Regions from separate parts of the Janibacter terrae genome, predicted to be linked through region 1. Evidence: riboswitches for the same ligand, from Rfam matches in the RefSeq annotation. Region 1 holds a riboswitch; each other region holds the start of a gene.

What was found. A riboswitch is a leader RNA that binds a small molecule or an ion and turns the genes downstream of it on or off. The one in region 1 is predicted to bind S-adenosylmethionine.
Region 2: linked by a shared signal. The riboswitch ahead of metX (homoserine O-acetyltransferase MetX) and the one ahead of V3C34_RS01305 (OsmC family protein) in region 1 are both predicted to bind S-adenosylmethionine.
Region 3: linked by a shared signal. The riboswitch ahead of V3C34_RS08515 (bifunctional o-acetylhomoserine/o-acetylserine sulfhydrylase) and the one ahead of V3C34_RS01305 (OsmC family protein) in region 1 are both predicted to bind S-adenosylmethionine.
Region 4: linked by a shared signal. The riboswitch ahead of V3C34_RS13330 (aminotransferase class V-fold PLP-dependent enzyme) and the one ahead of V3C34_RS01305 (OsmC family protein) in region 1 are both predicted to bind S-adenosylmethionine.

The regions. Positions count from the first base shown of each region.
Region 1 is NZ_CP144167.1:252,610-260,385, reverse strand. Features, by position in the region: gene V3C34_RS01325 (DUF952 domain-containing protein) at 1-266, shown strand, start outside; gene ybaK (Cys-tRNA(Pro) deacylase) at 267-773, opposite strand; gene ppk2 (polyphosphate kinase 2) at 838-1,731, shown strand; gene V3C34_RS01310 (YczE/YyaS/YitT family protein) at 1,757-2,425, shown strand; SAM riboswitch class IV at 2,471-2,585, shown strand; gene V3C34_RS01305 (OsmC family protein) at 2,616-3,080, shown strand; gene V3C34_RS01300 (SelB C-terminal domain-containing protein) at 3,088-4,929, opposite strand; gene selA (L-seryl-tRNA(Sec) selenium transferase) at 4,926-6,254, opposite strand; tRNA gene V3C34_RS01290 (tRNA-Sec) at 6,279-6,374, opposite strand; gene V3C34_RS01285 (permease) at 6,439-7,503, shown strand; gene selD (selenide, water dikinase SelD) at 7,548-7,776, shown strand, end outside.
Region 2 is NZ_CP144167.1:1,736,003-1,743,778, forward strand. Features, by position in the region: gene V3C34_RS08545 (PAC2 family protein) at 1-57, shown strand, start outside; gene V3C34_RS08550 (DNA polymerase) at 54-1,721, opposite strand; gene V3C34_RS08555 (hypothetical protein) at 1,798-2,517, shown strand; gene V3C34_RS08560 (alanine/glycine:cation symporter family protein) at 2,598-4,136, shown strand; gene V3C34_RS08565 (YkvA family protein) at 4,231-4,650, shown strand; gene V3C34_RS08570 (DUF4192 domain-containing protein) at 4,741-5,847, shown strand; SAM riboswitch class IV at 5,905-6,015, shown strand; gene metX (homoserine O-acetyltransferase MetX) at 6,031-7,179, shown strand; gene V3C34_RS08580 (universal stress protein) at 7,253-7,651, shown strand.
Region 3 is NZ_CP144167.1:1,722,457-1,730,232, forward strand. Features, by position in the region: gene V3C34_RS08485 (DUF2510 domain-containing protein) at 1-62, shown strand, start outside; gene V3C34_RS08490 (L-serine ammonia-lyase) at 138-1,523, opposite strand; gene V3C34_RS08495 (hypothetical protein) at 1,679-2,110, shown strand; gene V3C34_RS08500 (carboxyl transferase domain-containing protein) at 2,254-3,732, opposite strand; gene V3C34_RS08505 (hypothetical protein) at 3,775-4,143, shown strand; gene V3C34_RS08510 (hypothetical protein) at 4,130-4,531, shown strand; SAM riboswitch class IV at 4,565-4,678, shown strand; gene V3C34_RS08515 (bifunctional o-acetylhomoserine/o-acetylserine sulfhydrylase) at 4,695-6,014, shown strand; gene V3C34_RS08520 (hypothetical protein) at 6,081-6,386, shown strand; gene V3C34_RS08525 (hypothetical protein) at 6,386-7,633, shown strand; gene V3C34_RS08530 (hypothetical protein) at 7,643-7,776, shown strand, end outside.
Region 4 is NZ_CP144167.1:2,693,590-2,701,365, forward strand. Features, by position in the region: gene rimO (30S ribosomal protein S12 methylthiotransferase RimO) at 1-999, opposite strand, end outside; gene V3C34_RS13315 (ion channel) at 1,041-1,745, opposite strand; gene V3C34_RS13320 (DNA translocase FtsK) at 1,813-4,629, opposite strand; gene V3C34_RS13325 (A24 family peptidase) at 4,741-5,385, shown strand; SAM riboswitch class IV at 5,459-5,574, shown strand; gene V3C34_RS13330 (aminotransferase class V-fold PLP-dependent enzyme) at 5,618-6,835, shown strand; gene V3C34_RS13335 (ribonuclease J) at 6,983-7,776, opposite strand, start outside.

The sequences.
Region 1 (7,776 bases):
TCATCTCGCAGGAGGGCTTCATGCACTGCAGCGGGTCGCCTGCCCAGCTCGAAGGGGTCCTCGCCCGCTTCTACGCCGACGTCACCGAGCCGCTGCTGCTCCTGACGCTCGACGCGCAGTCCCTCGCCGCCCGGGGCCTCACCGTCCGGCTCGAGCCGGCCGTCCCCGGCACGCCGGTCGGCAGCGACACCGAGCTCTTCCCGCACGTCTACGGCGGCGACCTGCCGGTGGGCTGCGTCAGCCAGGTGGACCGCCTCCGGCCGTGATCAGGCCCGCCCGATCGCCGCGACGACCGCGCCCGTCACCTCCACGAGGGCCGCGGGGGCCAGCTCCAGGTCGAGCCCTCGTCGCCCGCCGCTGATGAGGACCGTGTCGTGCCCGAGCGCAGAGGCGTCGAGGACCGTGACGAGGGCGCGCTTCTGACCGACCGGGCTGATCCCGCCCACGACGTAGCCGGTGGTCCGCTCGGCGAGCGCCGGGTCGGCCATGCTCGCCCGCTTCGCGCCGACCGCCGCGGCCAGGGCCTTGAGATCCAGCTGCCCGGCGACGGGGACGATGCCCACGACGAGTCCGTGGTCGCGGGGCAGGTCGGTCTGGGCGAGCAGGGTCTTCAGGACCCGCTCGGGTGGGACCCCGAGCACCTCGGCGGCCTCCACGCCGTACGAGGGCGCCGCCGGGTCGTGCTCGTAGGGGTGCTCCGTGTACGCCACCCCGGCCGCCGCCAGCGCCCGCGTCGCGGGGGTGGCGCCGCCCCCCTTCGTCCTCCTGGCCATGGACTCCAGTCTCCGCCACCCGCTCCGACACCCGCGCGACAGGTCCACGTGGTACCCACGTCCCATGCAGAAGCAGAACCTCCGCGAGTACATCGACCGGCTCATCGACGAGGGCTACACCGTCCGCGACGACCAGGGTGACGACCCGATGCTCATCCGACCGGACGGCCTGGCCGTCGAGACGTGGCGGGAGAACTACCCGTACGACGAGCTCATGACCCGCAACGACTACGACGTCGAGAAGTACCTGCTGCAGATCGAGCTGCTGAAGTTCCAGTACTGGGCGCAGGACACCGGCCGCAAGTTCGTCGTCCTCTTCGAGGGCCGTGACGCCGCCGGCAAGGGCGGCACGATCAAGCGCTTCACGGAGCACCTCAACCCCCGGGGCGCCAGGGTCGTCGCGCTCACCAGGCCGAGCGAGCGAGAGGAGGGCGAGTGGTACTTCCAGCGCTACCTGCGGCACCTGCCGACGAGCGGCGAGATCGTCCTCTTCGACCGCTCCTGGTACAACCGCGCCGGCGTCGAGCGGGTCATGGGCTTCTGCAGCGACGAGCAGTACGAGGGCTTCATGGACCAGGCGCCGAAGATCGAGCGGATGCTCATCGACGCCGGGGTCCACGTCACCAAGCTGTGGTTCTCCGTGACCCAGCAGGAGCAGCGCACCCGCTTCGCCATCCGCCAGATCGACCCGGTGCGCCGGTGGAAGCTCTCCCCGATGGACCTCGAGAGCCTCGACAAGTGGGAGGCGTACACCGCCGCCAAGGAGGCGATGTTCGAGCGGACCGACACCAAGCACGCGCCCTGGACGGTCATCAGGTCCAACGACAAGAAGCGCGGCCGGATCAACGCCATGCGCTTCTTCCTCAACCAGTTCGACTACGAGGACAAGGACACCCAGATCGTCTACGCGCCCGACCGCAAGGTCGTCGCCCGCGGCAAGCAGACCGTGGGCGACTGATCTCGTCGAGCCCTACGCTGACCCGGTGACCGACGACGCGCCACCCCGCGGGCGACAGCTCGCCGACATCGGCCCCCTCGAGCAGCTGCGTGCCGGGCGCCTCGGGGTCCGTCTGCCGTTGCTCCTCGCGGGCCTCTTCCTCTACGGCGCGTCGATGGCGATGGTGCTGCGCGCGACGCTCGGCCAGATCCCCTGGGACGTGCTCCACGTCGGCGTCTCGCGCCACGTCCCGCTGAGCTTCGGCACGATCGTCGTCGGCGTCTCGCTGCTCGTGCTGCTCGGGTGGATCCCGTTGCGGCAGAAGCCCGGCGTCGGCACGATCGGCAACGCTCTGCTCATCGGCCCCTCCGCCGACCTCGTCCTCGCGCACCTCGACGAGCCGGGCGACCTCGGCTGGCGCATCGTGCTCCTCGTCGGGGGCGTGGTGCTCAACGGCATCGCGACCGGCATGTACATCGGCTCGCAGTTCGGGCCCGGTCCGCGCGACGGCCTGATGACGGGGATCGCGCGCCTCACCGGCCACTCGATCCGGTTGGTGCGCACGGGGATCGAGGTCACGGTGGTCGTCGTCGGGTGGCTGCTCGGCGGCACGGTCGGCGTCGGCACCTTCCTCTACGCGCTCGCCATCGGGCCGCTGGCCCAGCTCTTCCTGCCGCTCTTCACGGTCGACCTCAGGCGCGGTCCCACTTCCTGATACATAACTGGACGTTATGGATTGCTGTGTGTCATCTTATGGCCAGGTCATGAGTCCCAGCGCGAAGCCCCGGCTTGCTGGGCGGCAACCCTCCACCCTCGGTGGGGTGCCCCGGGTGACGACCTGGGCGTCGGCCGACCGGCCGCGCCAAGCGCGGGTTCACGAGAGCCCCTGATCCACGGAGCCGTCCATGACTGCCACCACCGCACCCACCACGCTGCTCGAGGTCACGACCCGGGGCGCGCTCGTCACGGGGACCGAGGTCGCCATCACGAGCCGCCAGTTCAGCTACACGATCGACGAGCCGCCGGCCCTCGGCGGCACCGACAAGGGCGCCAACCCGGTCGAGCACCTGCTGGCCGCCCTCGCCTCGTGCACCGTCATCAGCTACCAGGTCTGGGCCGACAAGCTCGGCCTCCGGGTCGACACGATCGACGTCGACCTGCGCGGCGACCTGGACCTCGCCGGGTTCCTCGGCACGGACGAGTCGGTGCGTCCGGGCTTCCAGGGCATCGAGCTGGCCATCACGGTCAGCGGCCCGGAGAGCGAAGGGGAGTACCGCCGCCTCGAGCAGGCCGTCGCCGAGCACTGCCCCGTCCTCGACAACCTCACGCACGGCGTGCCGGTGACGACGAGCCTCGAGGTCGCTGCCTGAGCGCGGCCTAGCGCACGACCTGCCGCAGACTCCCGTCCACCCGCCGGGTCCACCCGCGGGCGTCGAGGTGCTCGAGCAGGGGCACGGCGACGCGCCGGGTGGTCCCGAGCGCCTGTCGCGCGAGGCTGAGGGTGAAGGGTTGCTCCAGCCCGGCGAGCACCCGCATCGCCCGCGCCGGCGCGTCGGGGAGCAGCACGACGTCGTCGGGCAGACGCATGATCCGTCCGAGGCGCTCGGCGGCCGCGAGCTCCGCGGTCCCGAGACCGAGCTCGGCGAGCTCACCCCGCTCCGCCGCCACGAAGGGGGTGGCCCCCAGCCGTGCCTCGAGAGCCGCGATCCCGGCCTCCGCGGCTCCGAGGCCGCCAGCCTCCGGGTCGTGGACGCGGCCGTCGGCGACGGCGAGGCCGGCGTCGGTGGCCAGTCCCGGCACCAGGGCCTGCCCGAGCACCGCAGGGAGGTGCTCGGGCAGGCCGAGCGACCTGGCCGCCTCGGCGACGGGCAGCCCGGCGCTGAGCGGGTCGGCGGCATGGTGCCGGCGGACGGCCTCGCCGAGCCGGTCGCGCCACGTGCTCACGGCCCCCGCGTCGACCCACCAGTCACCGTGCCGCACGGCACCCGCTGGCGCGGGGAGACCCAGCCGGTCGAGCACGTCCGCCCGCTCGGCTGCGCGCGAGCGCAGCCGAGCGGTGGCGAGGTCGGCGGGGTCCGCGCCTGCAGAGGCGAGGGCCTGCCCCCTTCGCCCTGGGGCACCGCGGCGGGTGAGCGGCAGGGGGTCGACGTCCACGACGCGGACGGCCCACAGGCGACGACTCCCCGCGTCGCGCAGGATCGCCCGGTCGCCCACGCGCCACGGGAGGACGGTCGCGGCCGAGAGGCGGGCGTGGTCCGGCCCGAGGGGGCGCACGTGCACCTCGACGTCGACCGACCCGACGTGCAGCGTCCCCTGCTCGACCATCTGCATTGCCCTAGGGGAATGCGCGCTCCCGTGACCGTTCGTCTGCATTGCCCTAGGGGAATGCAGCTCGGTGGCGGACACGTCGACGACCGACGCGAGCGCGAAGGCGTCGGGCGTCAGCAGCGCGACGGAGCGGCCGACCTCGTCCACGCGGCGCAGGTTGACTGCGACCCGGGAGACCGGGCCGACGGCTTCGTGCGCCTCGTCCTGGCTGTGCAGGCCACGCACCGTCACCTCGCGTGCGGACCCGCGGTCGAGCAGCACCAGCCGGTCGCCGACGTGGACCGTGCCCGCGCCGAGGGTGCCCGTGACGACCGTCCCCGCGCCGGAGACGGAGAAGCTGCGGTCGGACCAGAGCCGCACCGGCGCCCGGGCGTCCGGCTCCGGCAGCCGGGCAGCGAGCTCGTCGAGCGCCGCGCGAAGGGAGTCCATCCCGTCGCCCCGGACCGCCGAGACCTCGACGGCAGGGAGGTCGAGCCCGGCCTCGGCCAGGTGTCGCCGCGACTCGGTGAGCACGCCGGCTCGCTGCTCGTCGTCGGCCAGGTCGCACCGGGTGATGACGAGCAGGCCGTCGGTGATGGCGAGCGCCTGCACGGCGGCGAGGTGCTCGCTGCTCTGCGCCTGCCAGCCCTGGTCAGCGGCGACGACGAAGACCACCGCCGGCGCCGGCCCCAGCCCCGAGAGCATCGTCCCGAGGAACCGCTGGTGCCCCGGCACGTCGACGAAGGCGACCTCGGCCCCGCTCGGCAGGGTCGTCCAGGCGTAACCGAGCTGGATGGTCAGCCCGCGCTCGCGCTCCTCGCGCAGCCGGTCGGGGTCACGCCCGGTGAGCGCGCGCACGAGCGTCGACTTGCCGTGGTCGACGTGCCCGGCGGTGGCGAGCACGCGCCTCATGGGGTGGGCGTCCCCGGGTCGGGCCCGTCGTCGCCGAGCGCCGCCCGCAGTGCCGCTTCGACGTCACCGTCCCGATCGGCCGGGACGCAGCGCAGGTCGACCAGGCCGCGCCCCCCTTCGACCCGGGCGAGCACGACCGGCTCGCCGACGCGCAGGCGCTCGACGGCGTCCGCGGGGATCTCGACGGCCCAGCCGGGCAGGGGCACGCCGGGCGCCCCGCCGCCGCCGACGCGGCCCTCGACCGCCACGACCCCACGGCCGAGGGCGGCGGCGAGGGCCTCGACCCGCGGCCGCAGCTCGTCGGCGGTGACGTGCAGCGCGGCGGTGACCGGTGGGACCGATCCGCGCAGAGTCGCCTCGAGCGCGGCGAGGGTCAGCTTGTCGACGCGCAGGGCGCGCTGAAGCGGGTGGCGGCGCAACCGCTCGACGACCTCCGCGTCGCCGAGGACGAGACCCGCCTGCGGGCCGCCGAGGAGCTTGTCGCCGCTGGCGGTGACGATCGTGGCGCCCGCGCGCAGCCACGTCGTGGCATCCGGCTCGTCGGGCAGCAGCGGGTCGGGCCGCAGCAGGCCGGACCCGATGTCGGCGACGACCGGCACGGGGGAGCCGTCGGGCCGACGCAGCCCGCGGAGCTCACCGAGGCCCACCTCGGCCGTGAACCCGTCGACGCGGAAGTTGCTCGGGTGCACCTTGAGCACGCACCCGGTGCCCGGACCGATCGCGTCGGCGTAGTCCCTCAGGTGGGTGCGGTTCGTCGTGCCGACCTCGCGCAGCCGAGCGCCGGTCGAGGCGATGAGGTCGGGCAGGCGGAACCCGTCGCCGATCTCGACCATCTCCCCGCGCGAGACGACGACCTCGCGCCCGGCGGCGAGCGCGGTCGTGGCGAGCACGAGCGCGGCCGCGCCGTTGTTGACGACCAGCGCGCCGGTCGCGTCGGGGACGGCGTCGAGCAGGGCGGCGAGTGCCCCGGCGCCGCGTCGGCTCCTCGCTCCCGTGGCCAGGTCCATCTCGACGTCGACGTAGCCGGCGGCGTCGACGACGGCCTCGATCGCGCGGGGGGACAAGGGGGCCCGGCCGATGTTGGTGTGCACCACGACGCCGGTCGCGTTGAGGACCGCGGTGAGCGAGCTGGCCCGGGTCGGGAGCCCGGCGAGTGCGGTGGCGGGGACCTCGTCGGGGCCGATGCTCCCGTCGCGCGCCTGCTGCTGGGCGGCGGTGATCGCGACCCGGACGACATCCCGCCCGAGTCGCTCCGCCGCGGCGACGAAGGGCGCCGAGGCCAGCAGCGTGTCGGTGCGCGGGATGGCCTGCCGGGGGTCGGTCACCGTGCTCCCTTCGGGTCGGACGTGTGGCGGAGGCGGACGGGAATCGAACCCGCCAGACCGAGATGCTCAGCCTCACCGGTGTTGAAGACCGGGGGGACCACCAGGAACCCAGACGCCTCCGCCGCCCACCCTAGGACAGGTCGTCCCCCGAGACACCGGAGCGTCCTTCTCCTACGGTGACGACGTGAGCACCGCACCGTCTCCCGGCCGGCCGCGACACCTCGACCGCTGGGTCCTCGGGGTCGCGAACACCGCCCTGGTCTTCGTCGTCGGTCTCGTCTGGGCCAAGTGGTGGCCCTACGCGCTGAAGATCGACGGCCTCGTCGGCAGCCGGGCGTGGGACGGGGGTGCGCTCGTCGACGTCGCGCGTGACGCGTCGACGTGGTCGCAGGGGGCCTGGGACTTCACGCTTGCGTACAGCCTGGCCGTCTGGAAGGCGCTGCTCGTCGGCCTGCTCGTCGCCGCGGCCATCGACGCGCTCCTGCCCCGGGAGCACCTGCGCCGGGTCCTCGCCGGCCGCGGCTCCACCTCCGGCGCGGCCATCGCGGGCGCTGCCTCGCTGCCGAGCATGATGTGCACCTGCTGCGCCTCGCCGGTGGCGGTCTCGCTGCGTCGCAGCGGGGTGCCGCTCCCGTCGGTCGTCGCCTACTGGCTCGGCAACCCGGTCCTCAACCCGGCCGTCCTCGTCTTCCTCGCGCTCGTCGGGCCGTGGGAGTGGGCCGCGACCCGGCTCGTCGTCGGGGTCGGGCTGGTCCTGGGGGCGGCGGCGCTCGCCGCCCGCCTCGCCCAGGGACGAAGGGTGGACCCCACCGCCGCGGACATCGCACCGGAGACCGTGGACGAGGACGGGCCGTCGCTGGGGCGGTTCGTCCGCTCGCTCGTGCGGTTCACGCTCACCCTCGTGCCGGAGTACCTCGTCGTCGTCGCGCTCGTGGGCGCGGCCGCGCACGTCTTCAGCTTCGAGGCGGCGTGGGTGACCGGCGGGGGGTTCGCCCTGGTGGCCGTCGCTGCCGTCGTGGTCCTCCTCGTCATCCCGACCGGTGGCGAGATCCCGGTGCTCCTCGCCCTCGCCGCCGTCGGTGCCAGCCCGTGGGTGCTGGGGCTCGTCCTCATCGCGCTGCCGGCCGTGAGCCTCCCGTCCCTGGTCATGGTGGGCCGCGCCCTCACCTGGCGGGTCACGGCGGTCACCGCGGGTGTCGTCACCGCCGCCGGCCTCGGGGCGGGCGCGGCGCTCGTCGTCCTCGGCTGAGCCCCTGCCGCCCCTCGGTGGGACCGGCGTCCTAGGGTGAGGCCATGGAACCGGTCCGACTGACCCAGTTCGCCCGCGGCGGAGGGTGCGCCTGCAAGATCCCCGCCGGAGAGCTCGAGCAGATCGTCGCCGGGCTGCACGTCGCGGCGCCCCCCGGCGCGGACGTCCTCGTCGGCCTCGACGACGGCGATGACGCGGCGGCCGTGCGCATCGAGGGCGGCCGGGCGGTGCTCTCGACCGCGGACTTCTTCACGCCCGTCGTCGACGACCCCT
Region 2 (7,776 bases), 1.5 Mb from region 1:
GACGAGCTGGGCGCGGAGTTCGAGGACTTCCTGCGCACCGTCGACGACGCCGACTAGCCCTTCGCGTCGGACCAGCGCCGCACCACGGAGGTGTCGGCGACGAAGCGCACCTGCTCACCGCCCAGCCATCGCCGGGCGGCGTCGGTGAGGGCGGCGTCGACCGCGGCCGCGGCGGCGTCCGCATGCTCCTGCGGCACGTGCACGAGCAGCTCGTCGTGCAGGCAGAGCACGATCCGGCCGCCGAGGGGGCGCACGGCCACGCGCACCGTGGCCGCCCACGCCTTGAACAGCTCGGCTGCCGAGCCCTGGATCACCGCGTTGCGGGCGAACCGGCCACGGGCGCCGGTGAGGCCCTCGACGTCGTCGCCGCCCCCGCCGAGGTCCGTGCGCACGAGGCGCCCCCCGTACGTGCGCACCGGCTCACCCCGCCGCCCCCGCTCCTGGGCACGCTGCAGGTGCGCCATCGCGACGGGGTACTCGCGCTCGAGCCCCTTGAGGGCCTCGGCGGCCGGCCCGGACCGCTGCCCGTACATCGCGGCCAGCACGGCGACCTTGGCGACCGGGCGCTCCACCCCGAGCCGCTCGGCGACGGGGGCGTAGAGGTCCGCGGCGCGCGTCGCCGCAGCGAAGGCCTCGTCCCGCGAGACCGCCGCGAGGACGCGCGGCTCGACCTGTCCGAGGTCCGCGCGGACGAAGACGTGACCCGGTGCCGCGACCACCGCCGGGCGCAGCTCGGCGGGCAGGTTGTGCAGGCCGGCCTGGGCGGTCATCCGCCCGGCCGCGCCGTCGCACGCCGCCCACGCGCCCCGCAGCCGGTCGTCCGGACCGACGTGCTCGCGCAACCACCGCCACCCGTAGGTCGTCGCGATGCGCTCACGCCTGCGCCACTCGAGCAGCGCGGGCACGACCGGGTGGGTGGCCGCGTGTGCCTCGAGGACCCACTTGCGGGTCGAGGGGACGTCGATCCCTGCGCGGGCGAGCAGCGCCTTGACCTGGGCCGGGTTGCGCAGGTCGACCGACCCGGTGCCCGGGACGGCCGCGAGGACCGGCGCGTCGCGTCTCGTGCGGGCGGCGAGCTCCTCCTCGAGGGTCTGCGGCTCCGGGCCGGCAGCGTCGGTCACGAGCCGTCGGGCCGTCTCCCGGTCGATCGGCAGGCCGTCGCGCTCGAGCTCGACGCACAGCACCGCCGCGGCGGACTCGGCGTGCGAGGTGGCGAGGGCACGAGGGCCACGGGAGCCCATCCCTTCGCGCTGGATCGCGGCGACCCGCCGGGCCGCCTCGGCGAAGGCCGCGCAGCGCTCCGGCGTCGTGAGCCAGGCGCCCGTGACCGCGTCGGCGCGCAGGTACCCGTCGTCGAGGACGAGCTGCTCCGAGGGCACCTCGTCGGCGAGGAGGTCGAAGAGGTCTCCCGTCGGCGCGCTCGGAGCCGCCTGCGGGTCCAACCCGTGCGCCGCGGCCCACACCCGCTCGGGCCCGGCCGACCACCCGCCGTGCGCGAGGCGGTGGACCTCGGCGAGGTCCCACGTGCGGTCCAGCTCGGCACCGGCGGCGACGAGCGGGGCGACCGCCCTGGCCGACCACGTGACCCAGCGCGTGCCGGGGGAGAGCACCGCCAGGAGCGAAGGGAGGTCCCTCGCGAGCACCGCCGGGCCGTCCGGGGGCAGCACGGCGCCCACGCCGTCGACCCCGACGACGAGCGCTCCCGGCTGCTCCGCTCCCACGAGGCGTGAGGCTACCCGCGGCATGACAGGATCGGTCCAGGACAGAGCACCGCTGCACCCGCAGAGAGGACGTCACATGGGATTCATCTCCGACCGCCTGGGCCTCGGCCGCACCAAGGTCAAGGACACCCGCACCGCGATCGAGCAGGCGCACGACCCCGCGAGCCAGGACGCGCTGGGCGGCTCGACCCTCAAGCTCGTCGAGAACCTGCTCGACACCGGCATCGACGGACGCGGGCCCTTCGACTCCGCCGCCACGGTCGCCGACCGGGCCCTGGCCGAGCACGGCGGCGACGCCGACAAGGCCGTCGACGAGATCGTCGGCGACACGCTCAAGCTGGCTGCCGCCAGCGGCTTCCTCACCAACCTCGGCGGGTTCGCGACGATGTGGGTCGCCCTGCCGGCCAACATCTTCGGCTTCTACGTCCTCGCCACCCGCATGTCCGCGGCCGTGGCCAGGGTGCGCGGCTACGACCTGACCCAGCCCGAGATCCGCTCGGCCGTCCTGCTCAGCCTGGTCGGTGCCGACGCGCAGGACCTGCTCGCCAAGGCCGGCATGGTCGCGCCGACCGGGCGCCTCGCCGGCCTGGCCGCGCAGCGACTGCCCGGACCGGCGCTCATGGTCGTCAACAAGGCCGTCGGCTTCCGCATCCTCTCGCGGGCCGGCAAGGGCGTCTTCTCGCGCTTCGGCAAGATGGTCCCCCTCGTCGGCGGTGGCGTCGGCGCCGGCATGGACGTGTGGCTGATGCGTCAGCTGGCCCAGCACGTGCGCACGGAGTTCCCGCCGCGCGGCTGACCGACCTCGAGGTGCGCGCGCAGGGGGCCCGGCGGTATCGTCCGCCGGGCCCCTGACCCGCTCAACGGAGAGTTGCCCCCATGTCCTTCGCCGAACTCGTGGACGGCGCCAACGGCTTCATCTGGTCGATCCCGCTCGTCGGGCTCTGCCTCGTGGCCGGCCTGTACTTCACCATCCGCACCCGCCTCGTCCAGGTCCTCGGGATCCCGGACATGGTCAAGCAGCTGCGGGAGGGAGAGGACTCGGTCGACGGGACCTCGTCCTTCCAGTCGCTGATGATGTCCCTCGCCAACCGCGTCGGCATGGGCAACATCGGTGGCGTCGCCACCGCCATCGCCTTCGGCGGCCCGGGTGCCGTCTTCTGGATGTGGACGGTCGCCTTCCTCGGTGCGGCGACCTCCTTCATCGAGTGCACCCTCGGCCAGATCTACAAGGAGAAGGACCCCGACACCGGTGAGTACCGGGGTGGTCCGGCGTACTACTTCGAGAAGGCCTACGCCCACCGGTGGCGCACGCTCTCGCTCGTCTACGCGGTCACCTTCGCCGTCGTCACCGTCTTCGCCATGAGCTTCTTCCTGCCCGGCGTGCAGGCCAACGGCATGTCCTCGGCGCTCGATGCAGCGTGGGGCGTCCCGACGTGGGTGACGGCCATCGGCATCGTCATCGCGCTGGCCTTCATCGTCATCGGCGGCGTCAAGCGCATCGCGACCTTCGCCGCCTTCGTCGTGCCGCCGATGGCGATCCTCTACATCCTCTTCGCCCTCGTCGTCTTCTTCGTCAACGCCGACCAGATCGGTCACGTCTTCAGCGAGATCTTCTCGGGTGCCTTCGGCGGCCACGCGGTCTACGGCGCGATCATCGGCCAGGCGGTCAAGTGGGGCGTCCAGCGCGGCATCTACTCCAACGAGGCGGGCCAGGGCACCGGCCCGCACCACGCCGCCGCCGCCGAGGTCTCGCACCCGGCGAAGCAGGGCTTCGTCCAGGCCTTCGCCGTCTACATCGACACCCTCTTCGTGTGCACCGCGACGGCCTTCATCATCATCTCGACCGACATGTACTCGGTCTTCAGGGGCGAGAGCTACCCCGGACCGACGCTCTACGAGGGAGCGATCGGGACCGACGTCGAGCCCGGCCCGGGCTTCGTGCAGGCGGGCCTGGACAGCTTCGCGCCCGGTATCGGCTCGAGCTTCGTGGCCCTGGCGCTCGTCTTCTTCGCCTTCACGACGATGGTCGCGTACTACTACATGGCCGAGGTCAACCTCGCCTACCTCACCCGCAAGATCCGCAGCGCCACCGTGCGCCGCGGGATGATCCGGGCGCTGCAGGGGTTGATCCTCGTCTCGGCCGCCTACGGGGCGACGACGACGGCCGGCTCCGCGTGGGGCCTCGGCGACATCGGCGTCGGCACGATGGCCTGGCTCAACATCCTGGGCATCCTGCTGCTCCAGGTCCCGGCCCTGAAGGCGCTCAAGGACTACCGCGCGCAGAAGGCCCGGGGCATCGACCCGCAGTTCGACCCGCGTGAGCTCGGGATCGAGGGTGCGCAGTTCTGGGAGCTGCGTGCCGACGGCCAGATCACCCAGGGCGCCCCCCGGGAGACGGTCGGCGCACGCGAGTGAGCCCGCGCACCTGAGGGAATCCGGACCGGGCGCGCTACGTTGGATCCAGCGGAGCGCGCCCGGACCGGGCACGCCTGAGCGTCAGGAGACCGACATGGCCACGACCAGCCGCGTCCGCAACGCCACCCACCTCGCTTCCGCCGTCCGCAGCGCGGCGCGGCCCGGCGGGCCCAGCCTCTGGACCCGCCTGCGGGCCGTCCCCCGGATGATCCGCGCGGTCCGCGCGGGGCAGTACACCGGTCTGTCGTCCAGTCGCCTGATGCTCCTGCTCGCCGGTGTCGGCTACGTCGTCTCGCCGATCGACGTGGTCCCGGAGGGCCTCCTCCTCGCCCTCGGCCTGCTCGACGACGTCATGGTCATCGGCTGGGTCGCCACGACCCTGGTGCGGGAGACCGAGGACTTCATCGCCTGGGAGCAGGCGGTGGCCGCAGGTGCGTCCGGGCGCCAGCAGTGGACCCCGCAGCAGCAGTGGGAGCCCGGCCCGACGGTCCGCTCGCACGTCGTGCGCGACTGACCGTCCGCAGACCACCTGCCTGACGTCCGGGTTCCCACAGGATCCGCCCGGTCGCTGCTGGCACCCTCTGCAGGCGCCAGATTCGTCGGCATGGACCACATCGCCCGACCTCGCGACGCCGCCGAGCTCGCCGTCATCCTCCCGTACCAGCTCGGGTACCACCCGGGCCCCTCCCTCTGCCTGACCGTGATGCGCGGCCGCCGGCTCGGCCTGCTGCAGCGGCACGACCTCGTGCCCGAGCCCGCGGCCTGCCGGGCCGTCGCGGAGCACGCCATCGCCATCGCGGTGCGGGAGGGGGCCACCGCAGTCCTGCTCATGGCCTTCGAGGAGGACGAAGGGGAGTCCCGCCACCTCCGCGCGGCGATGACCGCCGCGGCCCGCGAGGCCGGGCTGCGGGTGCAGGAGCACCTCGTGGTCCGCGACGGGCGCTGCTACCCCGCAGGCGGGCCCCGGGCCAGGCGTCGCCTCGGCATCCCGCTGCCCCGACCCGAGGACGTGCCCGCCGTCGCCACCTTCGTCGAGGCAGGGGTCTGCCCGCTGCCGAGCCGTGCGCACCTGGTCGACGCCGTGCTGCCGGAGCGCGACGAGGCCAGGGCCCGTCGGGTCGCGCTCGCCGTGAACCCGCTCGAGGAGGAGTTCGCGCACCAGCAGGTGGCCCGGACCTGGGCGCGGCTGCTCGACCCCTCCGCCGACGCGACCCCGGTCGCCGAGCTCAGCGACGCAGAGCTCCTCGTCCTCTCCGCGTCGCTGCAAGACGTCGACTGGCGTGACGCGCTCCTCGGCGGCCTCTGCCCCGGAGCCGTGCCCTTCGCCACCTTCGGCGACCCCCTCGTCGAGCACGCCCGCACGGCGCTGGCGCGCTGCCCGTGGGCCCTCGTGGACCCGGACGCCGGGTCCGTGCCCGATGCTGCCGTCGACGTCGGTCGCCACCAGGAGGACGTCCTCGCGGTCCGCGCCCGCATCGCCGAGCTCGGGCGGCTCGTGCCCGAGGAGCTCACGCCCCCGCTGCTCACCTGCACGGCGCACATCGCGTGGTGGATGGGGGACGGCACGATCGCCGGCAGCTGCCTCGAGCGCGCGCTGCAGATCGAGCCCGGCTACCGGCTCGCCGGTCTCATGCTCGACCTGCTGTCCGCCGGGCTGCGGCCCTGGGACCTCGGGCCCGACGCGCGCGCGGGGCGCCACCCGGCGGCCTAGTCCGGACACCGGACCGGACTCGATCCCGTGGGGCCGCTGTGGTTAAGGTTGTCGCCAGGTCATGAGTGCCAGCGTCAAGCCCCGGCTTGCTGGCCGGCAACCCTCCTCGTGACGGGGTGCCCCGGGTGATGACCGGGTCGCATCGCAGTGGTGCGGCAAGGCGAGACCCCGGGAGCACCGTCGATGAGCGTCACCACCACACCCCCCAGCAACACCGCGCTGTGGCGCGACGGCGACGAGCCGGGGGACCGGCACTTCCTGCGCATCGGGGACCTCACGCTCGAGTCCGGCGAACGCCTGCCCGACGTGGTGCTCGCCTACGAGACCTGGGGCGAGCTCGACCCGGCCCGGGACAACGCGGTCCTCGTCGAGCACGCCCTCACCGGCGACAGTCACGTCGTGGGCCAGGCCGGTCCGGGACACCCGACCGACGGGTGGTGGCCGGGCCTGATCGGGTCCGGCGCACCCCTGGACAGCGACGAGTACTTCGTCGTCGCGATCAACGTCCTCGGCGGTTGCCAGGGCAGCACCGGTCCCGGGACGCTCGCGGCGGACGGCCGGCCGTGGGGCGGGCGCTTCCCCCGGCTGACGATCCGCGACCAGGTCGCGGCAGAGGCGGCGCTCGCCGACGCGCTGGGCATCGAGCGCTGGCACACGGTCATCGGCGGCTCGATGGGCGGCATGCGCACCCTCGAGTGGGCGGCCGGTCACCCCGACCGGGTCGGTACCGCCATCGCCCTGGCCACGAGCGGCTACGCGACTGCGGAGCAGATCGGCTGGAGCCAGGCCCAGATCCTCGCGATCCGCAACGACCCCTGGTTCGCCGACGGCGACTACTACGACCACCCGCAGGGTCCTGAGGTCGGTCTCGGCATCGCCCGCCGCATCGCCCACGTGACCTACCGCAGCGAGATCGAGCTGCACGAGCGCTTCGGTCGCCGGGAGCAGGACGAGCCGGCGGGGGAGTGCGGTCGTCCGCGCTATGCCGTGGAGAGCTACCTCGACCACCACGGCGGCAAGCTCGCGCGTCGCTTCGACGCCAACTCGTACGCGGTGCTCTCCGAGGCGATGAACTCGCACGACCTGGGTCGCGGGCGCGGCGGGGTCGAGGCGGCGCTCGCCCCCTTCGCCGGTCGCCTGGTCCTCGCGCCGGTGGACTCCGACCGTCTCTACCCGCCCCGCCTCTCGGAGGAGCTCGCGCGACTGCACCCACGGGCGCAGCTGACGACGATCTCCTCCCGGGTGGGCCACGACGGGTTCCTCACCGAGGTCGACCAGGTCGCTGGGCTGCTCCGCCGCGTGCTCGCCGGGGACACGGCCGCGTGTGAGTGAGACACGTCACGCGCCGCCGGTGTAGCGTCTGGCACAGGTCATTCAGGAACCCAGTATCTGTTGAGGAGCATCGATGACGATCGTCGTGGGGTATGTGTCCACCAAGGAGGGCGAGGCCGCTCTCGAGCGGGCCTTCGAGGAGTGCCACCTGCGCAAGGAGCCGCTCGTCGTCATCCACTCCGACCGTGGGGGTGTGGGGATGAGCGGCGACACCGCACGCAAGAACGAGCAGGACCTCAAGCAGGTCCGGACCCGTCTCGAGGAGGCCGGCGTCGAGGGTGAGGTCCGCGGGCTCGTCCGTGGCAAGGAGCCGGCCGAGGACCTCATCGTCGTCGCCGAGGAGACCGACGCCAGCCTGATCATCATCGGCCTGCGCAAGCGCACGCCGGTCGGCAAGCTGATCCTCGGCTCCAACGCCCAGCGGGTGCTGCTCGACGCGCCGTGCGACGTGCTCGCCGTCAAGGCGCGCTGAGCCGCCACGCACGGCACCAACCGACCCAGCGGGCGTCCTTCGGGGCGCCCGCTGCGGCATTTCGGCGCACCGCGTTTTATAATGGTGACGAGCCCAGCGCGCAGCGACCGGGCGAGTCGGAGCCC
Region 3 (7,776 bases), 1.5 Mb from region 1:
AGGAGGGCACGAAGTACCTCGTCGTCGAGGCCCGTGGCGACTGGGAGCTCACCAAGAAGTGACGTCCCGGACGTCGCACTGACGAAGGGGGTCGGACCACGGGTCCGACCCCCTTCGTCATGCCGTGGTGGGGGCGGTCAGCACTCGATGACGTTGACGGCGAGGCCGCCGCGGGCGGTCTCCTTGTACTTGACCTTCATGTCCCGACCGGTCTCGCGCATCGTCTTGACGACCTTGTCGAGGGAGACGACGTGCGAGCCGTCGCCGCGCAGGGCGGTGCGCGCGGCGGTGATCGCCTTGACCGAGGCGACCGCGTTGCGCTCGATGCACGGGATCTGCACGAGCCCCCCGACGGGGTCGCAGGTGAGGCCGAGGTTGTGCTCCATGCCGATCTCGGCAGCGTTCTCGACCTGGGCCGGGCTGCCGCCCATGACCGCGGCCATCGCGCCGGCCGCCATCGAGCAGGCCGAGCCGACCTCGCCCTGGCAGCCGACCTCGGCGCCGGAGATCGAGGCGTTCTCCTTGTAGATCACCCCGATCGCGGCGGCGGTGAGCAGGAACCGGCAGATGCCGTCGTCGTCCGCGCCCGGCACGAAGTCGACGTAGTAGCGCAGGACCGCGGGGATGATGCCGGCGGCGCCGTTGGTCGGCGCGGTGACCACGCGACCACCGGCGGCGTTCTCCTCGTTGACGGCCAGCGCGTAGAGCGTCAGCCAGTCCATGCCGCGAAGGGGGTCGGTGCTCGCCCCCTCGGAGCGCAGCCGCTGGTGCAGCTGCGGGGCGCGACGGCGCACCTTGAGCCCGCCGGGCAGGACGCCCTCGGTGCGCACGCCGTTGTCGATGCACTCGCGCATGACCGACCAGATGTGCAGCAGCTCGCTGCGCACCTCGTCCTCGGAGCGCCACGAGGTCTCGTTGTCGAGCATGACCTGGGAGATCGACAGGCCGGTCTCGGCGCAGATCGCGAGCAGCTGGTCGCCGGTGGTGAAGGGGTGCGCCACGGGGGTGGTGTCGGCGACGATGCGGGTCGAGCCGGACGCGTCCTCCCCGACGACGAAGCCGCCGCCGACGGAGTAGTAGGTGTGCGTGCTGAGCGGCGCCTCGCCCTCGCCCGCTCCCTCGCCCCAGGCGGTGAAGGTCATGCCGTTGGGGTGCAGGGGGAGGGACTTGCGTCGGTGGAGCACGAGGTCCTCGTCCTCGTGGAAGTCGATCTCGTGCTCGCCGAGCAGGTTCACCCGGTGCGCCGCGCGGATCTGCTCGAGGCGACCGCTGACCGACCTCGGGTCGCACAGCTCGGGCCGCTCGCCGGAGAGCCCGAGGAGCACCGCGGTGTTGGACCCGTGGCCGTGCCCGGTCGCGCCGAGCGAGCCGAAGAGCTCGGCCTTGACCCGGCGCACCTGCGGCAGCAGGCCGTCGTCGCGCAGCCCCTCGGCGAACATCACCGCCGCTCGCATGGGGCCGACGGTGTGCGAGCTCGAGGGGCCGATGCCGATCGAGAAGAGGTCGAAGACGCTCAGTGCCACGGGGGGGCGCTCCTGGGTGCTCGGGGTGGGGGCACGGTGACCGGTCGCGCGTGGGTGGCACGACCCGCCGTGGGTCCCAGTATCCACCCCGCGGCCGGAGGCGGCTTGTGGAAAAGTCCGCGGCGCGTCGGGTCGATCCCTGCAGGATGACGGGCATGAGCTTCGACGACCTGCCCCAGGGGTGGCACACCCGACCCCTCACCGACAGCACGCTCGCCGCCGACGTCGTCGACCTCGTCGTGCGGGACTCCGAGCGGGAGCTGGGTTGCATCAGCCTGCTCCTCTGCGACACCGGCGGCCGCATGGTCCAGCCGGTGACGATCACCGAGATGGACCTCCACCCCGGCGCGGAGGAGGACGCCGTCTTCGACACGATCATCGGCGGCCTCGCCGACAGCATCGGTGGTTTCGTCGCTGCCATCGGGCGCCCGCGCGGCCTCGCCCCGGACGACCGGGCGCGCGACCTGCACGAGGAGGCGCTCGCCGCGAGCCGTCGGCACGGCGTGCCGCTCCTCGGCACCTACCTCGCGACCCCGCAGGGCGTCGTCGAGATGCCGGTGTGGGAGGAGCTGCGTGCGACGGGGTGAGCGTCTGGCTGGCCCGAGCCGGCGTGTCGTACTGCAGTTCAGCTGACCGGTCCCCGTGAGGTCCCGGAAAGCCGGGCCCTGTCATCGCCCCCGATGACGAACTGCAGTACGACACTCCCAGACTCCAGCTCGCCCACCCACCGTCACAGCAGTGCCTCGACCTGCGCAGCGACCGCCGCGCCGATCGCGCGGGCGAAGGCCTGCGGGTCGACGTGCGCCGCCGGTTCCTCGGGGACGAGGACATCGACGAGCCCGTCCTCGTGCATCTGCGGCGCGCCGACGCGTTGGCGGGCGGCGAGGAGGGGGGCGTGCTCGGTGTCCTTGAAGACGATGGCGCTCGCGCCCTCGGGTGGCAGCGGGGAGAGCCAGGCATTGCCCGCGGCGACGACCCGTCGCGCGGGCAGCAGCGCGAGCGCGCCGCCGCCGGTGCCCTCGCCGAGCAGCACCGACACGCTCGGCACGGTGAGGGCCGTCATGTCGGAGATGCACCGGGCGATCTCGCCGGCCAGGGCCCCCTCCTCGGCACGCGGGGAGAGGTCGGCGCCGGGGGTGTCGATGACGGTGACGAGGGGCAGACCGAGCTCGGTCGCCATCCGCATGCCGCGGCGCGCCTCGCGCAGGGCGGCCGGACCCATCGACTCCGAGACCTGGTAGCGGCGGTCCTGGCCGACGAGGACGCACGACCGCCCGCCGAAGCTCGCCAGCGCGAGCATCACGCCCTTGTCCGACTCGCCGTAGCCGGTGCCGTTGAGCGGGATGACGTCGTCCGCGGCGTACCGCAGCAGCTCTCGGACGCCGGGGCGGTCCCCCCTTCGCGTCGTCTCGATGGCGGTCCACAGCCGCGCGATCTCCTCCTCGCTCGGCTCCGGCCGGGAGACGAAGGGGGCGATCCGCCGGACCGGCGCGCCGTCCTCCGCCGCGGGTGAGCGGGCGTGGCCCCCGGTCGTGGCGGAGAGCAGCGTGAGCGCCCGGGCGGCGATGTCGGCGAGCTCGTCGGTCGGCACGACCGCGTCGACGATGCCCTTGTCGACGAGGTTCTCGGCGACCTGCACGCCGGAGGGGAAGGGGGCGCCGTTCAGCGTCTCGTAGACGACCGGGCCGAGGAAGCCGATGAGCGCGCCCGGCTCGGCGATGGTCATGTGGCCGAGCGAGCCCCACGACGCGAAGACCCCGCCGGTCGTCGGGTGCCGCAGGTAGACGAGGTAGGGCAGGCCGGCGGCCTTGTGCGCGACGACGGCCGCGGAGATGTCGACCATCGTCATGAAGGCGGGCGTGCCCTCCTGCATCCGGGTGCCTCCGCTCGCCGTCGCCGCGACGAGGGGGAGGCGCTCGGTCGTCGCCCGGCGCACCGCCGCGACGATGCGTCCGGCGGCCGCGCGCCCGATCGAGCCGCCGAGGAAGCGGAACTCGCCGACGACGAGCGCGACCTCGTGCCCGCGGATGCTCGCCCGGCCGGTGACCACCGACTCGTCGGTGCCGGACCGCGCGGCTGCCGCCTCCAGGGTCGCGAGGTAGCCGTCGCTCAGGCCGGAGCGGTCGATCGGCTCGTCCCAGGAGACGAAGCTGCCGGCATCGACGACGGCGGCGAGCAGGTCGTGGGCTCCGGGGCGTGGCGCGCTCATGCCGTGATCGTGCCAGCAGCGGGGCCGCGTACGCTTGCCGCCGTGCTTGTGCCGCTGACCACTCTCGTGCTCGTCGCGGTCGGCGTGCTCGGCGTCCTGGCCCTGGCCTACCTGATCATCGACCGGCTCGTCGACGACCTCATGCTGCTCACGACCGCCGTCGTCGAGCTGCTCCTGCTCGCTCTCGTCGTCGGGTCCGCGATCGCGATGGGGCAGGTCGAGGGGGAGGGGGAGGGGGCGACGATGCTCGCCTACGCCCTCACCCTGCCGATCCTGCCCCCGATCGTCGTCTTCATCGCCCTGAAGGAGAAGACCCGGTGGGCCATGGGGGTCGTCCTCGCCGGTGCCTTCACCGTCGGTGTCATGACCTACCGCATCCTGCAGATCTGGCAGACCCATGGCTCCGCCTGAGCTGCGCACGGGCACCGGGCCGGGTCGGGTCGTCGTCGCCGTCTACGCCGTGCTCGCGCTCGCCGCGACCGGCCGCTCGGTCCTGCAGGTCACCCAGTACCTCGACCGGGCGCCGCTGGCGTACGCGCTCTCGGCGCTCGCGGCCGTGGTCTACGTCGTCGCGACCGTGGCCCTGGCGAAGGGGGGAACCACCGGCGCGCGGGTCGCGACCGGGGCGATCCTCGTCGAGGCCGTCGGCGTGCTCACCGTGGGCACGCTGTCGTACGTCCTGCCGGACCTCTTCCCGGACAAGACCGTCTGGTCGCACTTCGGGTCCGGGTACGGGTTCCTGCCGCTCGTCCTCCCCTTCGTCGGCCTGTGGTGGGTCCACCGCGTGAGACGGGCCTGACCAGATGCTGGTCACCCTCCTAGTCTCCGGGTAGGTCTTGAGTGCCAGCGCCAGGCCCCGGCTCGCTGGCCGGCAACCCTCCATCCGCGGTGGGGTGCCCCGGGAGACGACCTGGTCCGTGGCGACCGCCACGGTCAAGCGCGCACGATCAGGAGCAAAACTCATGAGCGACCCGTCCACGTGGAACTTCGAGACGAAGCAGATCCACGCCGGCCAGGCGCCCGACCCGACCACGGGTTCGCGGGCACTGCCGATCCACCTGACGACCTCCTACCAGTTCAAGGACACCGAGCACGCGGCGAACCTGTTCGCGCTCAAGGAGCTCGGCAACATCTACACGCGGATCATGAACCCCACGCAGGACGCGGTGGAGCAGAAGATCGCGGCCCTCGAGGGCGGCGTGGGCGCGCTCCTCACCGCCTCCGGCATGTCCGCGACGCACCTGGCCCTGGTCAACCTCGCCGAGGCCGGTGACCACATCGTCGCCAGCACCGCCCTCTACGGCGGCACGATCAACCTGCTGAAGTTTACCCTGCCGAAGTTCGGCATCGAGGTGAGCTTCGTCGATGACCCGAGCGACCTCGAGCAGTGGCGCGCGGCGGTCAAGCCCAACACCAAGGCCTTCTTCGGCGAGACCATCGGCAACCCCAAGGACATCGTCCTGGACATCGCCGGCATCTCCGAGGTCGCGCACGCGGCCGGCGTGCCGCTCGTCGTGGACAACACGATCGCGACGCCCTACGTGCTCCGTCCGATCGAGCACGGTGCGGACGTCGTCGTGCACTCCGCGACGAAGTACCTCGGCGGCCACGGCACCGCGATCGCCGGCGTGATCGTCGACGCCGGCCGGTTCGACTACGCGGCGGACCCGGAGAAGTTCCCCAACTACAACCAGCCCGACCCGAGCTACCACGGGCTGCGCTTCGGCCCGGACCTCGGCGTGGACGGTGCCATGGGTGCCAACCTCTCCTTCATCCTCAAGGCCCGGGTGCAGCTGCTGCGCGACATCGGCCCGGCGATCTCCCCCTTCAACGCCTTCCTCATCGGGCAGGGCATCGAGACGCTCAGCCTGCGCATGGAGCGGCACCTGGCCAACACGGCCAAGGTCGCCGAGTTCCTCGGTCAGCACGCGCAGGTCGACAAGGTCACGTGGGCCTCGCTGCCGAGCAGCCCCAGCCACGAGCTCGCGCAGCGGTACACGCCCCAGGGTGCCGGCGCCGTCATCTCCTTCGAGATCTCCGGCGGCCTCGAGGCGGGCAAGAAGTTCGTCGAGGGCCTGAGCCTGCACAGCCACCTGGCCAACATCGGTGACGTGCGCTCGCTCGTCATCCACCCCGCGTCGACGACCCACTCGCAGGGCCCCGACGAGGACCGGCTCGCCGCTGGCGTCACCCCCGGCCTCGTGCGCCTCGCAGTGGGCCTCGAGGCGATCGAGGACATCGTCGCCGACCTCGAGCAGGGCTTCGCCGCCGCGAAGGCCTGACGACCACCCCGAGGGGCCTGTGGAGAACTCCACGGGCCCCTCGGCGTTCTTCCCTAGCGTGGGTGCATGGGCGGACAGGAACGCATCTCCATCGACAGCGAGGGCATCGAGGGCCTCGGTCGCCAGCTCAAGGCCATCGCCGACTTCCTCGAGGAGAAGGCGGCCAAGGCCAACAACGAGGCCGTCGAGACCTTCGGGTTCCCGAGCTGGTACGGCACCGACGCGTACGAGGCGGCGATCGGGGACTTCGAGCGGGAGCGGATCAGGGTGGGCAAGCAGCTGCGCGAGCTGGCGCGGCTGGCCCGGGACGCGGGGTCCTGGTACGTGCTCACCGAGGACCTCGTCGACCGGCGCAACCAAGGGATCCTCTGATGGCGCTCCACGACCCCGGGACCATCGAGGAGGGCGACCCCAGCACGATCCGGGCCGAGGCGGACGAGCTGCGGACGGTCGCCGCCAACATCCACACCGTGGCCGAGATGCTGCGCATGGTCTCGACGAAGGGGGTGTGGGACTCGTGCGCGGGGACGATCTTCGAGGACGAGGTGGGCAGCACCCCGGATGACCTCTTCGCGATCGCCAACCGCCTCGCGGACACCGAGCGGATCATCCGTCCCTACGCGGACCGGCTCGAGGAGAGCCAGGCCACCCTCGAGCGACTCCGTGGACGGTACGAGGAGAACGTCCGCATCTCGGAGGAGCGCAAGGCGAAGCTCGCGACGCTGACCCCGCAGGACCCCGAGTACGCCATCGTCGAGCGGGAGTACCGGGCCGCCGCCAACTCGCGGGAGATGAACAAGAGGGGCTTCGAGCGCGAGGCGGAGGAGGCGAGCGCCGACGAGCGGACCATGGCGACGAGCCTGGCCGCGGTGGGGTCCGAGCTCTCCGACGAGAAGGGGTACAACGGTTTCGAGATGGCGAGCCGGACGGGCCGGAGCCGCCTGTTCAACAACGACGTCGTCGACCTCACGCCCTGGGGCAAGCCTGCGGCCGTCGTCACGGCAGCCGACCCGCTGGGCAGGCTGGGGCGCCGCGCCGTGTACGGGGAGGGCAGCTACCGGGACGTCGGCCTGACGACGGTGCTCACGGCGGCCGACATCCTCGTGCCCGGCAGTCGGCGCATCGAGGCCAGGGACGCGACCCGGGCCAGCCGCCGGGCCGACGAGCTCAAGGGCATCAGGGCCGCCGACAGGTCGACCAACCCCATCGCCCATCGACGGCTCGCGACCAACACGAGGATCTGGGCGCAGCACCAGGTCGCCACGGGCAAGGTCCGGGCGAAGCACAAGGTGACGGACACCCTCGCCGACAAGACCGGCATCCGGCTCGTGGACGACATGGTCACCGACTGGTCGGCCGTGGCCGGCGCCGGGCGCGTGCGAAGGAGCGGGTATGCGCTCAAGTACTCGGTCAAGGTCACCAACAAGACCACGGCGCAGGTGAGCTCGGTCCAGTCGGCCGCGGACAAGGTCGGCGCCGCGACCGAGTCCGACGAGGCCCGGCGCGAGCGCCGGGCGCGGGAGGAGGCCGAGGAGCGACGGCAGGAGACCGAGCGCCGGCGGCGAGAGTCCCGCGTGGAGGGCATCACGTCGCGACCGATCACCTCACCGGTGCCGTAGCCGAGAAAAGTGCGTTGCACCCCCTTCGCCGGGGTGCGAGCGTGGCGGCATGGCCTCCGACATCCACGTCACCCGGATCGACCCCGACGACGACGCAGCCGCTGCGCTCGTCCTCGACGGGCCGGCTTCGTCGCCACCCGCGA
Region 4 (7,776 bases), 1.1 Mb from region 1:
CTCCCCGGGGAACCCGACGATGACGTTGGAGCGGATGCCGGCCTCGGGCTGGCGCTCACGGATGCCCTCGATGAGGCCGAGGAAGGAGTCGGTGTCACCGAAGCGGCGCATCCGCCGCAGCAGCGGACCGGAGGCGTGCTGGAAGGAGATGTCGTACCACGGCACCACACCCTCGGTGCTCGCCATCGCCCGCAGCAGGCCGGGGCGGATCTCGGCGGGCTGCAGGTAGGACACCCGGACGCGCTCGATGCCCTCGATCGTGGTCAGCTCGGGCAGGACCTGCTCGAGGAGGTCGAGGTCGCCGAGGTCCTTGCCGTAGGACGTGGAGTTCTCGCTCACGAGGAAGAGCTCACGCACGCCCTGGGTGGCGAGCCACCTCCCTTCGGCCACGACGTCGCTCGGGCGGCGCGAGACGAAGGCGCCGCGGAAGGCCGGGATGGCGCAGAAGGCGCAGCGCCGGTCGCAGCCAGAGGCGATCTTCAGCGGCGCCCACGGCTTGTCGTCGAGACGGGCGCGCGGGAGGTCACCAGCGCCGTGACCCGGCACGGAGAGCTCGCTCGCGTCCCGCTCGACCGGGGAGATCGGCAGCAGCCTGCGGCGGTCGCCCGGGGTATGGGCCTCGGGGGCGTGCCCGTCGAGGACCGCTCGCAGGTGGCTGGACATGTCGGCATACGAGTCGAAGCCGAGGACCGCGTCGGCCTCGGGCAGCTCGTCCGCCAGCTCCTTGCCGTAGCGCTCGGCGAGGCAGCCGACCGCCACGACCTTCTGCGTGCGTCCGTGCTCACGCAGGTCGTTCGCCTCGAGGATCGCGTCGATCGAGTCCTTCTTGGCCTGCTCGATGAACCCGCACGTGTTGACGACGGCGACGTCGGCCTCGGCCGCGTCGTCGACGAGGGTCCAGCCCTCCGCCGACAGGCGCCCGGCGAGCTCCTCGGAGTCCACGTCGTTACGGGTACACCCCAGGGTGACGAGGGCGACGCTACGGGTGGGGACGGACATGCCCCCCACTCTAGGTGGTCGGTGCGGGGCGACGGACACCGTCAGCTGCGAGCCCGCATCACGGTGAGAGCGACCAGACGCGAGATGACCATCGCGACGTAGAGCACGCCGCTCAGCTGCTCGATGATCGTGGCCGCGCGGGCGTGGGGCCGCACGGCGGTGATGTCGGACAGCCCGACGCTCGTGAGGTTGGCTCCCGAGTAGTACAAGAGCTCGAGGAAGGTCAGCTGCGGCTCGTTCGAATGCCCGATGAAGGACCCCGGCGCGAGGGTCTGGATCGCGACGAAGAGGTAGGCGAAGCCGAAGAGGAGCACGGTGAAGGCCGCACCGACGGCGAACAGCTCGTCCTTGGTCACCCAGGTGTCGGCGAACATGTACGCGACGAGGCCGTAGGCGACATAGAAGTAGAAGACCGCCAGGAGCAGGTGCGCGGTGAAGCCGACGACGTGGTCGGCAGGTTCGAGGACGGACCAGACCTCGAGGACGAAGGCGGGAAAGCCGATCAGCAGCGCGAGCCACGTCAGGGCCGGGGTGGAGCGCACGACCCAGATGCCGAAGGTCACCGCGAACAGCGACAACGACGTGATGACCACGCGTCCCCAGGGTTCGGACTCGACCCACGGCAGCAGGATGATCGCGAACAGCTGGATCGCGACGAGGACAGCGGATGGCTGCTTGCGCACCACCGCGGCCCAGTACCGGGCACCTGTCGGTCGGCTGTCGAGCTCGTACCAGGCCTTCGTCATGCGGCAACCCTAGACTCGCCCGTCGCCGACGGCCCGCTGATCCTGCCCCCGCTCCTGCGCCGGCCGGTCAGTGACGGTCGGTGATGGACCAGGCGTCCTCGTCGTCGTCCTCGGTCCACTCCTCGACGACCTCGGTACCGATGGGGTCCGTCGGGTAGCGGTTGTGCGGCGCAGCCGGTGATCCCTCGCGCACGTCGATGACCGCGGTGTCCCCGGCGGCGGCCTCGGCCTCGGTGACGACGACGGCCTCGTCCTCGTCGTCGTGGGGGTCGCCCTCGTCCCCGGTGGACGCCGGCGGCTCCTCGCCGCGCATCAGGGCGAGGGTGGTCGGCAGGTCCTCGGGCGTGATGAGCACGTCGCGGGCCTTGGAGCCCTCGGACGGACCGACGACGCCGCGCGACTCGAGCAGGTCCATGAGGCGACCGGCCTTGGCGAAGCCGACGCGCAGCTTGCGCTGGAGCATGGAGGTCGAGCCGAACTGGCTCGTGACGACGAGCTCGGTCGCCTGGAGCAGCACGTCGAGGTCGTCGCCGATGTCCTCGTCGATCTGCTTCTTGGGCGTCTCGGGGGCGACGTCCTCGCGGTAGGTCGGCTTGAGCTGACCGGTCACGTGGCTGACGACGGCCTCGATCTCCGACTCGGTGACCCAGGCGCCCTGGACACGCATCGGCTTGGACTTGCCCATCGGCAGGAAGAGCGCGTCACCCTGGCCGAGCAGCTTCTCCGCGCCCGGCTGGTCGAGCACGACGCGCGAGTCGGCGAGCGACGAGGTGGCGAAGGCCATCCGTGAGGGGACGTTGGCCTTGATGAGGCCGGTGACGACGTCGACCGAGGGTCGCTGGGTCGCGAGCACGAGGTGGATGCCGGCCGCGCGCGCGAGCTGGGTGATGCGCACGATCGAGTCCTCGACGTCTCGCGGGGCGACCATCATCAGGTCGGCGAGCTCGTCGACGATGACCAGCAGGTAGGGGTAGGGCTGGATGACCCGCTCGCTGCCGGGGATCGGCTCGACCTTGCCGGCCCTGACGGCCTTGTTGTAGTCGTCGAGGTGCTTGTAGCCGAAGGTCGCGAGGTCGTCGTAGCGCATGTCCATCTCGCGCACGACCCACTGCAGGGCCTCCGCCGCCTTCTTGGCGTTGGTGATGATCGGCGTGATGAGGTGCGGGATGCCCTCGTAAGCCGTCAGCTCCACGCGCTTGGGGTCGACGAGCACCATCCGCACCTCGTCGGGCGTGGCCCGCATGAGGATCGAGGTGATCATCGAGTTGACGAAGGAGCTCTTGCCGGAGCCGGTGGCGCCGGCGACGAGGAGGTGCGGCATCTTCGCGAGGTTGGCGATGACGTAGCCGCCCTCCACGTCCTTGCCGACGCCCATGACCATCGGGTGCTCGTTGTTGCGGGCGACGTCGGACCGCAGCACGTCGCCGAGGCAGACCATCTCCTTGTCGGCATTGGGGATCTCAATGCCGATGGCGGACTTGCCCGGGATGGGGCTGAGGATGCGCACGTCGGCCGAGGCGACCGCGTACGCGATGTTCTTCGACAGCGCGGTGACCCGCTCGACCTTCACGCCCGGGCCGAGCTCGACGACGTACCGGGTGACGGTCGGGCCGCGGTGGAACCCGGTGACCTGCGCGTCGATGCCGAACTCGTCGAGGACGCTCGTCAGGGACTCGACGACCTTGTCGTTGGCCGCCGAGCGCTCCTTGTGGGGTGCGCCGGGCTTGAGGTGCTGGCTGTCAGGGAGCGTGTAGGTGACGTCGCCGGCCAGGGCCAGCTGCTCGACCCGCTGCGGCAGCTGGGTCGTGGGCGGCGGCTCCAGGGCCGGCTTGTCCGCACTCCTGATCGGCGCGACGACCGGGTTCTTGGTCGGCCGCTTCTCCCCCGGGCGGGGACCGTCGGTGGCCGCGGCATCCGCGGCCGGCTCGTCGACCGCGTCGACGGGCGCGGCGGCGCCCTTGCGCTTGCGTCCCTTCCCCGCGGGCTGGACCACCGCGGCCTGGTCGAAGGCGGTGTCGCCGTCGCGCTCGCCCAGGTTCTCGTCGTCGTCGAAGGTGCGCCGACGCCGGGCCCGCGCGACCGCGGCCTGGGGAGCGTCCCCCTTCGCCGCGACGTCGGCGCTGGTGACGTGCGAGGGGACCTCCCCGGTGAAGGCGGCCCGGACGTAGGCCAGGCGCTGCGGCACCTCGTGCAGGGGGGTGCCGGTGAGCAGGAGGAGGCTGAAGAGGCCGAGGAGGACCAGCAGGACGATGGCCGGCCACTCCGTGACCGCCGTGGTCAGGGGGTCCGCGGCGAGGAAGCCGACGATGCCGCCCGCGTCCCGCATGGGCCCGGCGCCGTCCGGCGGCTGCGGGATGTCCTTGGAGATGTGCGTCAGGCCGGAGACGGCGAAGAGCAGCCCCGCCGTGCCGAAGCCCAGGCGAGCGTCGGCCGCGGACTCGCCGGCCGAGCGCAGCAGGCGGACCCCGAGGAGCAGCAGGACGATCGGCAGCGCGTACGCCACCCGGCCGAAGGTGCCCGCGAAGACCGCGTGCACGACGTCACCGAAGGCGCCCGACAGGCCCCACCACTCGCGGACCGCGACGACCAGGGCCAGCGCGAGGGCCAGGAAGCCCCACCCGTCGCGCCGGTGCTCGGGCTCGATCTCGCCGGCACTCGTGCCGATCCGGCGCACGCCGGCGCCGGTGGCGTGGGCGACGCCCACCCACGTCCTGTGGACCGCGGCCAGCGGCAGCGGGAGACCACCGCCGGACGCGGCCTTCTTGCGCGGGGCGGCGGTCTTCCCCTTCGCAGCGGACGTGCGACCCGACGGACGGGTGCTGCCCTTGGGGCGCGACGAGGCGCCCTTGGTGCTGCGCGAGGAGGTCGACGGACGAGTGGCCATGTTCCGCAGGTTAGGCGAAAGCCCCGCCCGACACACGCGTCACACGCGCAACAACGGCAACCTGTGGAGATCGGGGAGCGGCCCCGGCACCCGCCGAGTAGCGTCGCCGCCGTGGACGCACGCACCCTCATCGTCGCCCTCCTGGCGCTCGTCGGCGGCGTGGTCGGGTACCTCTGGCTGCGCACCGGGACCTACCGGCGGGAGGACGAAGGGGGTCCCCTCCCCCGACACCTGTGGGTCCTGCCGGTCGCCCCCTCCGTCGGGTGGGCGATCGCACGCGGGCTCTCCGACCTGCCGTGGCCGGTGCTCGCGGCACCGCTCTCGCTGGCCCTCGCCGGCCTCGTCCTCGCCGCGGTGGACGCCGACGTCCACCGCCTGCCCAACGCGATCACCCTGCCCCTGGTCCCCGTGCAGGCCGCGCTGCTCACCCTCGCCTCCGCCGCGACCGGCGAGTGGGAGGCGTTGCAGCGGGCTGGGCTCGCGGCCCTGCTCGTCGGGGGCGGGACGCTCGCGCTCGCCTTCCTCCTCTTCGGCCGCTCGATCGGGATGGGCGACGCCAAGCTCATGGTCTCGATCGCGCCGACGCTCGCCTGGCTCGGCTGGACGCACCTCGTCGTGGGGGTCTGGGTGGGCTTCGTCATCGGTGGACTCGCCGCTCTCGCACTGCTGCTCGCGCGCCGGGCCGACCGGGGGACGCACCTCGCCTTCGGTCCCTACCTCGTCGCCGGAGCGGTCATCGCCGTCGCCCTCGGCTGACGTCCCAGGTGGCGAGACGCGCCTCGCCTCCTCTCGACACGGACCCACCGGTGTCCGATATGGTCATCCGCAAGGTCACGAGTACCAGCGACAAGCCCCGGCTAGCTGGTCGGCAACCCTCCTCCGCGGTGGGGTGCTCCGGGTGACGACCTGGCCGGCGACGCCATTGTCGCCCGGCAAGCGCGGACTCGTGGTCGACACCCGGGTCCCTGACGGACCAGGAGCATCCCCAATGACCGTGTCCCACGTGCAGCAGACCTCGACCGACCTCCCCCGCCTCGTCTCGGAGGGCCTGACCTACCGCGACCGCGACGGCTCGACCGTCGAGTACGCGCACCTCGACCACGGGGCGACGACCCCGGCCTTCGAGGCCGTCGCGCAGGAGGTCGCCACCGCCGCGGTGACCTACTCGTCCGTTCACCGCGGTGCCGGCTTCGCCTCCCGGGTGACCAGCTCGCGCTACGAGCAGGCTCGCGAGAGCGTCGCCGACTTCGTCGGGGCGCGTGAGGACGACCAGGTCGTCTTCACCCGCAACACGACCGACTCCTTCAACCTGCTGGCCCGGGCGCTGCCGGCGGGCACGAAGGTCTTCGTCTTCGCCTCCGAGCACCACGCGGCCCTCCTCCCGTGGGGCGACACGCTGCGGCTGCCCGTGCCGCACAGCCGCGACGAGGCCGTCGAGCTCCTCGAGCAGGCCCTGCGCAACCACCCCGCAGAGCACCGCCTCGTCGTCGCCACGGGCGCGTCCAACGTCACGGGCGAGCACTGGCCGATCGAGCGCCTGGCCGCGGTCGCCCGCGAGCACGACGCCCGCTTCGCCCTCGACGCCGCCCAGGTCGCGCCGCACCGTCGGGTCGACATCGCTGCCCTCGGGATCGACTGGGTCGCCTTCTCCGGCCACAAGATCTACGCCCCCTTCGGCGCCGGGGTGCTCGTCGGCCGCAGCGACTGGCTCGACGCCGCCGACCCCTACCTCGCCGGTGGCGGCGCCACCGCCCGCGTCGGTCTCGACACGACAGAGTGGACCTGCGGTCCGGCCCGGCACGAGGCCGGCTCCCCCAACGTCCTCGGCGCGATCGCCCTGGCGAGGGCCTGCGAGATCATCGCCGAGCGCGAGCGGGCGATCATCGACCACGAGCAGGCCCTGCGCATCCGACTGCTGAGCGGTCTGGCCGGGATCGAGGGTGTGCGCGTCCACACGCTCTTCGGCGGTGGAGAGGGCGCCCCCGTCGCGGCGATCACGGTCGACGGCCACGACAGCAGCGAGGTCGCGCGCATCCTCGGCGACGACCACGGCATCGGTGTGCGCGACGGCAAGTTCTGCGCGCACCTGCTCGTCGACGACCTGCTCTCCGAGCACGAGCAGGACACCGCGGTGCGGATCAGCGCGGGCCTCGGCACCACCCCGGCGCACATCGACCGGCTCCTCGGCGCCCTTCGCGCCCTCTGACCCTCCTCGGGTGAGGTCGAAGGGGGGACCCGGCAGTCCCCCTTCGCTCAGCAAGAGAAACCTCGCCTTCGCAAGAGTCTCAAACTCTTGCGAAGGCGAGGTTTATCGGGTCACCCGAGAATCCTGGGACGCCCGGGGCACCGTCTCCTAGGCCGCCACGACCACCGGGATGATCATCGGGCGGCGACGGATCTTGCCGCCGACCCAGCCACCGACGGCGCGGCGCACGACCTGCTGCAGCTGGTGGGTGTCGGTCGTGCCCTTCCTGGTCGCCTCGTCGAGCGCGGCGATGATCTTGGGCTTGACCTGGGTGAAGATCTCGTCGTCCTCGGCGAAGCCGCGGGCGGTGATCTCGGGGCCGGCGATGACCTTGCCGGTCGAGGAGTCGACGACGACCATGACCGAGATGAACCCCTCGTCGCGCAGGATGCGGCGGTCCTTGAGCAGCTCCTCGGTGGTGCCGCCGACGCTCGAGCCGTCGACGTAGACGTACCCACAGGGCACGGCGCCGGCGATGCGGGCGCGGCCGTCGACGAGGTCGATGACGACACCGTCCTCGGCGAGCACGACGTGGTCGGGGTCGACCCCGGTCTGGATCGCCAGCTCGGCGTTGGCCACGAGGTGGCGCCACTCGCCGTGGACCGGCATGACATTGCGCGGCTTGACGATGTTGTAGCAGTAGAGCAGCTCACCGGCGCTCGCGTGACCGGACACGTGCACCTTGGCGTTGCCCTTGTGCACGACGTCGGCACCCAGGCGCATGAGGCCGTTGATGACGCGGTACACGGCGTTCTCGTTGCCGGGGATGAGGCTCGAGGCGAGCAGCACGGTGTCCCCGTCGCCCACGTCGATGCGGTGGTCGCGGTTGGCCATGCGCGACAGGGCCGCCATCGGCTCGCCCTGGCTGCCCGTGCAGATCAGGACGACCTCGTTGTCCGGGT